Regions from separate parts of the Allofournierella sp. genome, predicted to be linked through region 2. Evidence: riboswitches for the same ligand, from Rfam matches in the RefSeq annotation. Region 2 holds a riboswitch; each other region holds the start of a gene.
The links. A riboswitch is a leader RNA that binds a small molecule or an ion and turns the genes downstream of it on or off. The one in region 2 is predicted to bind lysine.
Positions count from the first base shown of each region.

Region 1: it holds a riboswitch for lysine, as region 2 does, so the genes downstream of both, J7G73_RS13695 (ABC transporter substrate-binding protein/permease) here and dapA (4-hydroxy-tetrahydrodipicolinate synthase) in region 2, are expected to answer to the same signal.
Region 3: it holds a riboswitch for lysine, as region 2 does, so the genes downstream of both, J7G73_RS08325 (sodium:alanine symporter family protein) here and dapA (4-hydroxy-tetrahydrodipicolinate synthase) in region 2, are expected to answer to the same signal.

Region 1 is NZ_JAGHKE010000047.1:5,079-7,277, reverse strand. Features, by position in the region: gene J7G73_RS13695 (ABC transporter substrate-binding protein/permease) at 1-769, opposite strand, end outside; lysine riboswitch at 923-1,100, opposite strand; gene J7G73_RS07320 (metallophosphoesterase) at 1,218-2,199, shown strand, end outside.
Region 2 is NZ_JAGHKE010000109.1:7,908-10,106, reverse strand. Features, by position in the region: gene dapD (2,3,4,5-tetrahydropyridine-2,6-dicarboxylate N-acetyltransferase) at 1-399, opposite strand, end outside; gene dapA (4-hydroxy-tetrahydrodipicolinate synthase) at 427-1,314, opposite strand; lysine riboswitch at 1,413-1,583, opposite strand; gene J7G73_RS11940 (amidohydrolase) at 1,720-2,199, shown strand, end outside.
Region 3 is NZ_JAGHKE010000057.1:13,508-15,706, reverse strand. Features, by position in the region: gene J7G73_RS08330 (hypothetical protein) at 1-576, shown strand, start outside; lysine riboswitch at 788-966, shown strand; gene J7G73_RS08325 (sodium:alanine symporter family protein) at 1,101-2,199, shown strand, end outside.

The DNA.
Region 1 (2,199 bases), on a different contig from region 2:
GCACGCCGTTAATGGCATCCTTCAATTCGGTGTTGCCCTTCTGCACCGAGATGCCGATGTTCACATCCTCGCTGGAGACCACGAAGTTGTCCTCGCTGTCGTTGAAGTCCAGCAGCACGAAGTCGCTGTAGGCGTTCAGGGCCGCCTTGGCGGTGGGGATGTCGGTGACCACCAGATTTGCCCGGCCGGTCTCCAGCGCCATCAGCATGGCGGGGGCGGATTCCTGGGGGGTAAGGATGGTGCCGTCCGGGATCTGGGGCAGACAGCCGTCGTACCAGATGGTGCCCAGCTGACTGGTGGCGGTGGCGCCCGCCAGCTCGCTCAGGCCCTGGGCCTGGGCATAGGGGCTGTCGACCCGGGTCAGACCCACGATGGAGGCGTAGAAGTAGGGGGCGGTGAAATCCACCGACTCCAGCCGTTCACTGGTGATGGACTGGCCCGCAATCACACAGTCCACGGTGCCGCTCTGCACGGCGGGCACCAGCGAATCCCAGTCCAGCCGCACGATCTCCAGCTCCATACCCAGAGCCTCGGCGATCTTCTTGGCCATCATCACATCGTAGCCGTTGGCGTAATCGGCGCTGTCCTTGATGGGCACCGCGCCGTTGGAAGAATCCGGCTGGGTCCAGTTGTAGGGGGCGTAGGCACATTCCATGGCCACGGTCAGGGTGTTGTCGTCCAGCACGCTGCCCTCGGCCGAAACGGCCAGACCGCCGGGAAGGGCGGTAATCAGCAGCAGCGCCAGCACAAGGCTTGCGATCTTTTTCATTGTGTTTTTCCTCCTTTTGCTTTACCGCTGCCCGCCACGCAAAAAAACGGGGCTGCTTTCCTTTCGAAAAGCAGCCCCGCGGAAGTCTCTGTGCGCACCGCGAAGGAACGCGGCACGTTGCAGGCAGCCCCGGCCGGGCCGCCCCTTCGGTTTCCCTTGGATAGCGCTTCACGAAAAAACTTCGTGACAGTCCGGCGGATCTTCTCCGCCAGCCCAGGCAAGCGCACCCCAGACCGGGTTCGCTTCCTTCGGCGGTGTTTCCTTTCGGTGCGGCGGGGGTCTGCCCCGAATGCCGCGCGCTACTCTTAAACACCGCGCCTCTATCACAGCGATATGAATTTAGTTGCCATATTACTCTATTTTCCACAACTTGTCAAGTATTTTGACCCTAAAAGCTTTCTTTTATCATGTTGAAGTGCTACACTTTGGGGAAAGGAGGGCATTTTTGATGTTATACGACGAGTGTTTAAGGTTGGCAAAAGCCCCATCACCCCCTGCTGTCTTTCAAAATTCTGAGACTAATGCTCTTGCCTCATTATCTCCCATTTCCACATTACCTTCTTTGTTGGAATTCAATGAAACAGCCTTGAGTGAATGCTCTCCTGTATACTATATAAGCGATTTACATCTTGAGCATCAAATCGCCAACAAGTTTCCAGCCGGAGCAACAGAAAAGCAAGTCGAAAGATATCTTCAGACCATTGTCCGCAATCTATTTCCGGAAGCATTTCTAGAGGATATCGCCCACAACCTCAGCCCTATTGTTCTGTTTGCCGGGGACATTTGTGCTTCTTTTAAGCTTGCTGAATTGTTTTACACAAAGTTCATTTCTCACTGGGATAAACTGGAACGAGATTTTCATAGAACAAGACGGAAACAATTTATCCCCATACAGCAAGAGCTTGATTCTCTGTGGGCGCAGATAGCCGAACTCGAACAGTCTGTAAGCGAGTGGAGTTCTCATCACGGTTGGACAAAACGCGCCACAAAACCCTTGGATCAATATGGCAGTGTTCCCCCAGAAATACGTCAAGCTTCTTCCACATTAAGCACATTGAAAGAACAAGCTTCCTCGCTCCGATCCCAATTGCCTGATGATCTCTATTGGAATTCTCCATTTAAAAAACACTTCCACTTCGTATATGCCATTTTAGGCAACCATGAACTTTGGGATTTCAATAATTTAGATGACTGCATCCGCTCTTATCAAGACCTGTTTCAAAAACTCGAAATCTGTTTTCTGCATAATAACATTGCTTGGTTTGGCAAGACCAACGGTATATTCTGCAACGACTATACCCATCATCCACAATTGCTCATCGAGGACTCTGCTGTCGACAATGATTCTGCCATTGACGATGATTCTCACTATTACTCTCACATTTTTCAAAGCGTCATGATTGTTGGCGGAATCGGATTTGCGGGTTGTA
Region 2 (2,199 bases):
GGCGCCGATGTTGATGATAGCGCCCATCATAATCACCGCCGCGTCGCCGATCTCCACCTGCTCGCGGATGATGGCGCCCGGCTCGATGCGGGCGTTGATGCCCTTCAGGTCCAGCAGGGGAATGGCCGAATTGCGGCAATCGTTTTCCACCACCATGTCCTCGATCTTATCGGCATTGGCCTCCAGAATGGGGCCAAGCTCCTTCCAGTCGCCAAATACGATCTTGGCACCGGTGCCGAACACCTTGGCGGAGCCGTAGTTCAGGGGCTCCTTTTCCTGGATGGTGATCTTCACCGGGGTCTTCTTCTCGGCGTTTGCAATGTACTGAATGATCTGTTCTGCGTTCACGTTTCTTTTCCCACCTTGTTGCTTTGTTTTTGCCGTTCTATTATGCCACATTCCCGGCCGTTTTTCAAACCCCTGTGCTCAGACCAGGCCGGCAGCCTTCAGCGCAACGGCCAGCTTGGCCTTGGCGGCCTCGCCCATGGGGCCCAGAGGCTGGCGGTATCCGCCCACCTCCATGCCCATCTGGTTCATGGCCTCCTTCACGGGAATGGGATTGACCTCCAGGAACAGGCCGTTGATCACATCCAGCAGGCCCAGCTGCGCCTGGAGCGCCTTGTCCCGGTCGCCGTTCAGGTAGTCCATGACCATATCGTGAGTCTGGCGGGGCAGGATGTTGGCCAGCACCGAGATCACACCGCTGCCGCCCAGCGACAGGATGGGCAGAACCATATCGTCGTTGCCGGAATAGAGGGCGAAATCCTCATTCACATAGCGGGCGATCTTGGCGGTGTAGCTCAGGTTGCCGGAGGCCTCCTTGATGCCCATGATGTTGGGATGGGTGGACAGACGGCGCACCATGTCCTCGGAGATGCCGCAGCCGGTACGGCCGGGCACATTGTACAGGATGCAGGGGATATGCACCGCGTCCGCCACCGTCTTGAAGTGGTTGTACATGCCCTCCTCATTGGTCTTGTTGTAATAGGGAGTAATGAGCAGCAGGGCATCCGCACCCAGCTTTTCAAAGCTCAGGCTCTTTTCCAGCATGGTCTGGGTGCAGTTGGAGCCGCTGCCCGCGATCACCGGCACCCGGCCGGCCACCCGCTTGACCACGAATTCGCAGACCGCGTCGTCCTCCTCGTGGCTCATGGCCGAGCTCTCACCGGTGGTGCCCAGGATCAGCAAACCATCAGTGCCGTTTTCCAGGTGAAAGCCCACCAGCTGGGCCAGTTTTTCAAAATTAACGCTTCCATCCTCGTGGAAGGGGGTAATGAGGGCCACAATGGAGCCCTTCAGATTCTTTGCGGTCATAACGGCTGCTCCTCTCTATCCTTAAACTTACGAACAACAAAAAACGCGCCGGAAGGGCGCTGCGGCCTTACCGGCGCGTGGACAATACCACCGCTTACAGGTAAGATAGCGCCCCCGCGGTCCTTCCGCGGACAGTGCCGCGGGTATTCCCCGTGGCCCCATCGGCACCGCCGCGCCCGGCTGCGCCAATTCGGCGGGCTTGCCCCGCCCCACGATCTGCACCTGCCGGCTCCTGTGGGGTTCATCGCACCCGCGCCTCTATCCATATATCTGCATCATAGCACGCTATCGAAGTGAAGTCAACGGCTTTTTCCTTCTTTGCCCAAGCGTTCCCACGCTTGTGCATCCGGAGCAGAACGCTTATAATAGGAGCAAAATGTCACAAACAGAGGGGGAGAGATTTCCATGACGCAGCAGCTGCTGACCCAATACCGCCGGGACCTGCACCAGATTCCGGAAACTGATTTTGACCTGCCCGAAACCCTGGCCTATATCCGCCGGGTGCTGGAGCAGTATCCCTGCACCTTGTTTTCACCCTGCCAGAGCACCCTGTGTGCCTACTTTGACGCAGGCAAGCCCCACACCGCCGCCTTCCGGGCAGATATGGACGCTCTGCCCATCGCCGAGCGCAGCGGCTGCGACTACGCCTCCCGCCACGAGGGCAAGATGCATGCCTGCGGCCACGACGGCCACATGGCTATGGTGCTGGCGCTGGCCGGGCGGGTGAGTGAAGTGCTGGACAAGCTGCCCCGGAACGTGCTGCTGGTGTTCCAGCCCGCCGAGGAAACCACCGGCGGTGCAAAGCTGGTGTGCGACAGCGGTGTATTCGAGCAATACCACTGCGACCGGATCTTCGGCTGGCACCTGTGGCCGGATCTGCCCGCC
Region 3 (2,199 bases), on a different contig from region 2:
CTGCAGATGGCCTTGGGAACGCCGCTCCTGGTGGAGTTCACCGCCTTTTCGCGCCCGGAGGGCGGTCAGACCGTAGTGGACATGACGGCGGCCCCGGAGGGCTTTGATCTGGCCCTGTACCAGGCGGGGCAATACGGCAAGGCGGATGGCTCCCCCACCTGGATGCTCACCGTGCGCCAGGCGGAGGATGAGGACCGGGCAGGCACCCGCATCGCCCGCTTCTGCTTTGCCCCGGAGGATGAAGCACGCTGGCTGGGTAATCCGCAGCTGTATGAACAGGCCGACATCCGGGTCACAAACGAAGGCCACCTGTTCTACACCCGGGACTGGGGCGAGCACTGGAACGCTCTGCCCAGCCGATTTGAGGGTCTGCTGGCGGAATGCATCGAAACCTGCACCGCCGTGACCCGCAGCAGCTGGTATATTTCCCCGCAGACAGACGGCCCGGTGGGCTTTGTGCTGGGCGGGAATCTGCCGGTGATCGTCTACAGCCCGGACCGAGGCGAAAGCTGGCAGGCGCTGGAGCTGCCCTGGGAGGATGCGCAGATGGACGGCGTGGGCTTTCTGTATGCCTGACCCAGGAACCCACCGGCGTGAACGGGTACGACTGGTGCGCCGTTTTCACCGCCCAGACGCCGGAAGGCCCTTGGACCTATCAGGCCAAACAGCCGGACCCGGTCTCCCGCTGAGCAAAACGGCTGAAAATGCACAAAAGATGAATAAAAATAAGAAAAATCAGGTTGACAACCCGACACCGCCGTTTTATGATAGGAAAGGAAATTGAATACCACACAATAGAGGCGCAAACCGTATGGTACCGCAAAGGGAGGCCTGCCGGCCAAAGATCTTTGCGGGAAGAGGCGGTTTGCCGAAACAGATTTCCGCGCGGCAGCGGGGTGTTTGTTGGGGTGCCGTCCAGTGGGCGGCGCACTCTCACTTGAACAAAGTGGTGGCGCTATTGGGGGTTTGTTCCGTTCTTTCACAGGGGGGCGGCGATGCAAATTCCGGCGTCGCGGCCCCTCTTTTTTTGCGGCATGGTCGGGACGTGACGGGTGGTTGTGATGGTATCCGATGGAATACAAAGGAGGAATCACAACATCATGTCGAACTTTCTGAATGCCCTGAACAACATCATCTGGGGCCCGCCGCTGATCATTCTGATGATCGTCACCGGCGTGTACTTCACCCTGCGCACCAAGTTCTTCCAGGTGCGTCACCTGGGCTATATATTCAGCCGTACCCTGGGCCGGCTGTTCCACCGCACCGATGAGAGCGCCGATGAAAAGGGCCTGCTCACCCCCTACGAAGCCATCGCCACCGCCGTGGGCGGCTCGGTGGGCTTCGGCAACATCGCGGGCGTGGCCACCGCTGTGACCACCGGCGGCCCCGGTGCGGTGTTCTGGATGTGGCTCACCGCCTTCCTGGGCATGCTCATCAAGCAGGTGGAGGTGACCCTGGCGGTGTACTACCGCCGCACCGATGAAAACGGCGTGCCCTACGGCGGCCCCACCTATTATATGGAGCGGGGCCTTGGCGAGGAGCGTCACTGGGGCAAGCTGTGGCTGCCGCTGGCCTTTGTGTTCGGTATCGGCATCTTCTCCACCTTCTTCATCAGCGCTTCCACCTTCACCACCTCTGAGGTGGTGGCCCAGTCTCTGGGCATTCCCCAGGCCATCGCGGCGCTGATCATCGTGCTGATTCTGTACTTCATGATCTGGGGCGGCGTGAAAAAGCTGGGCCAGATCCTCACCAAGCTGGTTCCCATCATGAGCCTGTCCTACCTGATCCTGGGCATCATCGTTATCCTCATGCATCTGGACAACCTGCTGCCCACCCTGGGCGCCATCTTCGGCGAGGCCTTCACCGGCTCTGCCGCGCTGGGCGGCTTCGCGGGTGCCAGCGTGTCCAAGGTGATCTCCACCGGTATGGCTCGCAGCGTATACTCCAACGAGGCCGGCTGGGGCAGCAGCCCCATGATCCACGCCTCCAGCCAGACCCGCCACCCGGTAGAGCAGGGTCTGTGGGGCTCCTTTGAGGTGTTTGTGGACACCTTCGTGGTCTGCACCATCACCGCCCTCACCGTGCTGGTTTCCGGCGAGTGGACCAGTGGTGCCACCAACGCCACCCTGGCGCTGAATGTATTCACCCATAACTTCGGTGTGTTCGGCACCGTGATCCTGACCCTTATCATGGTGGTGT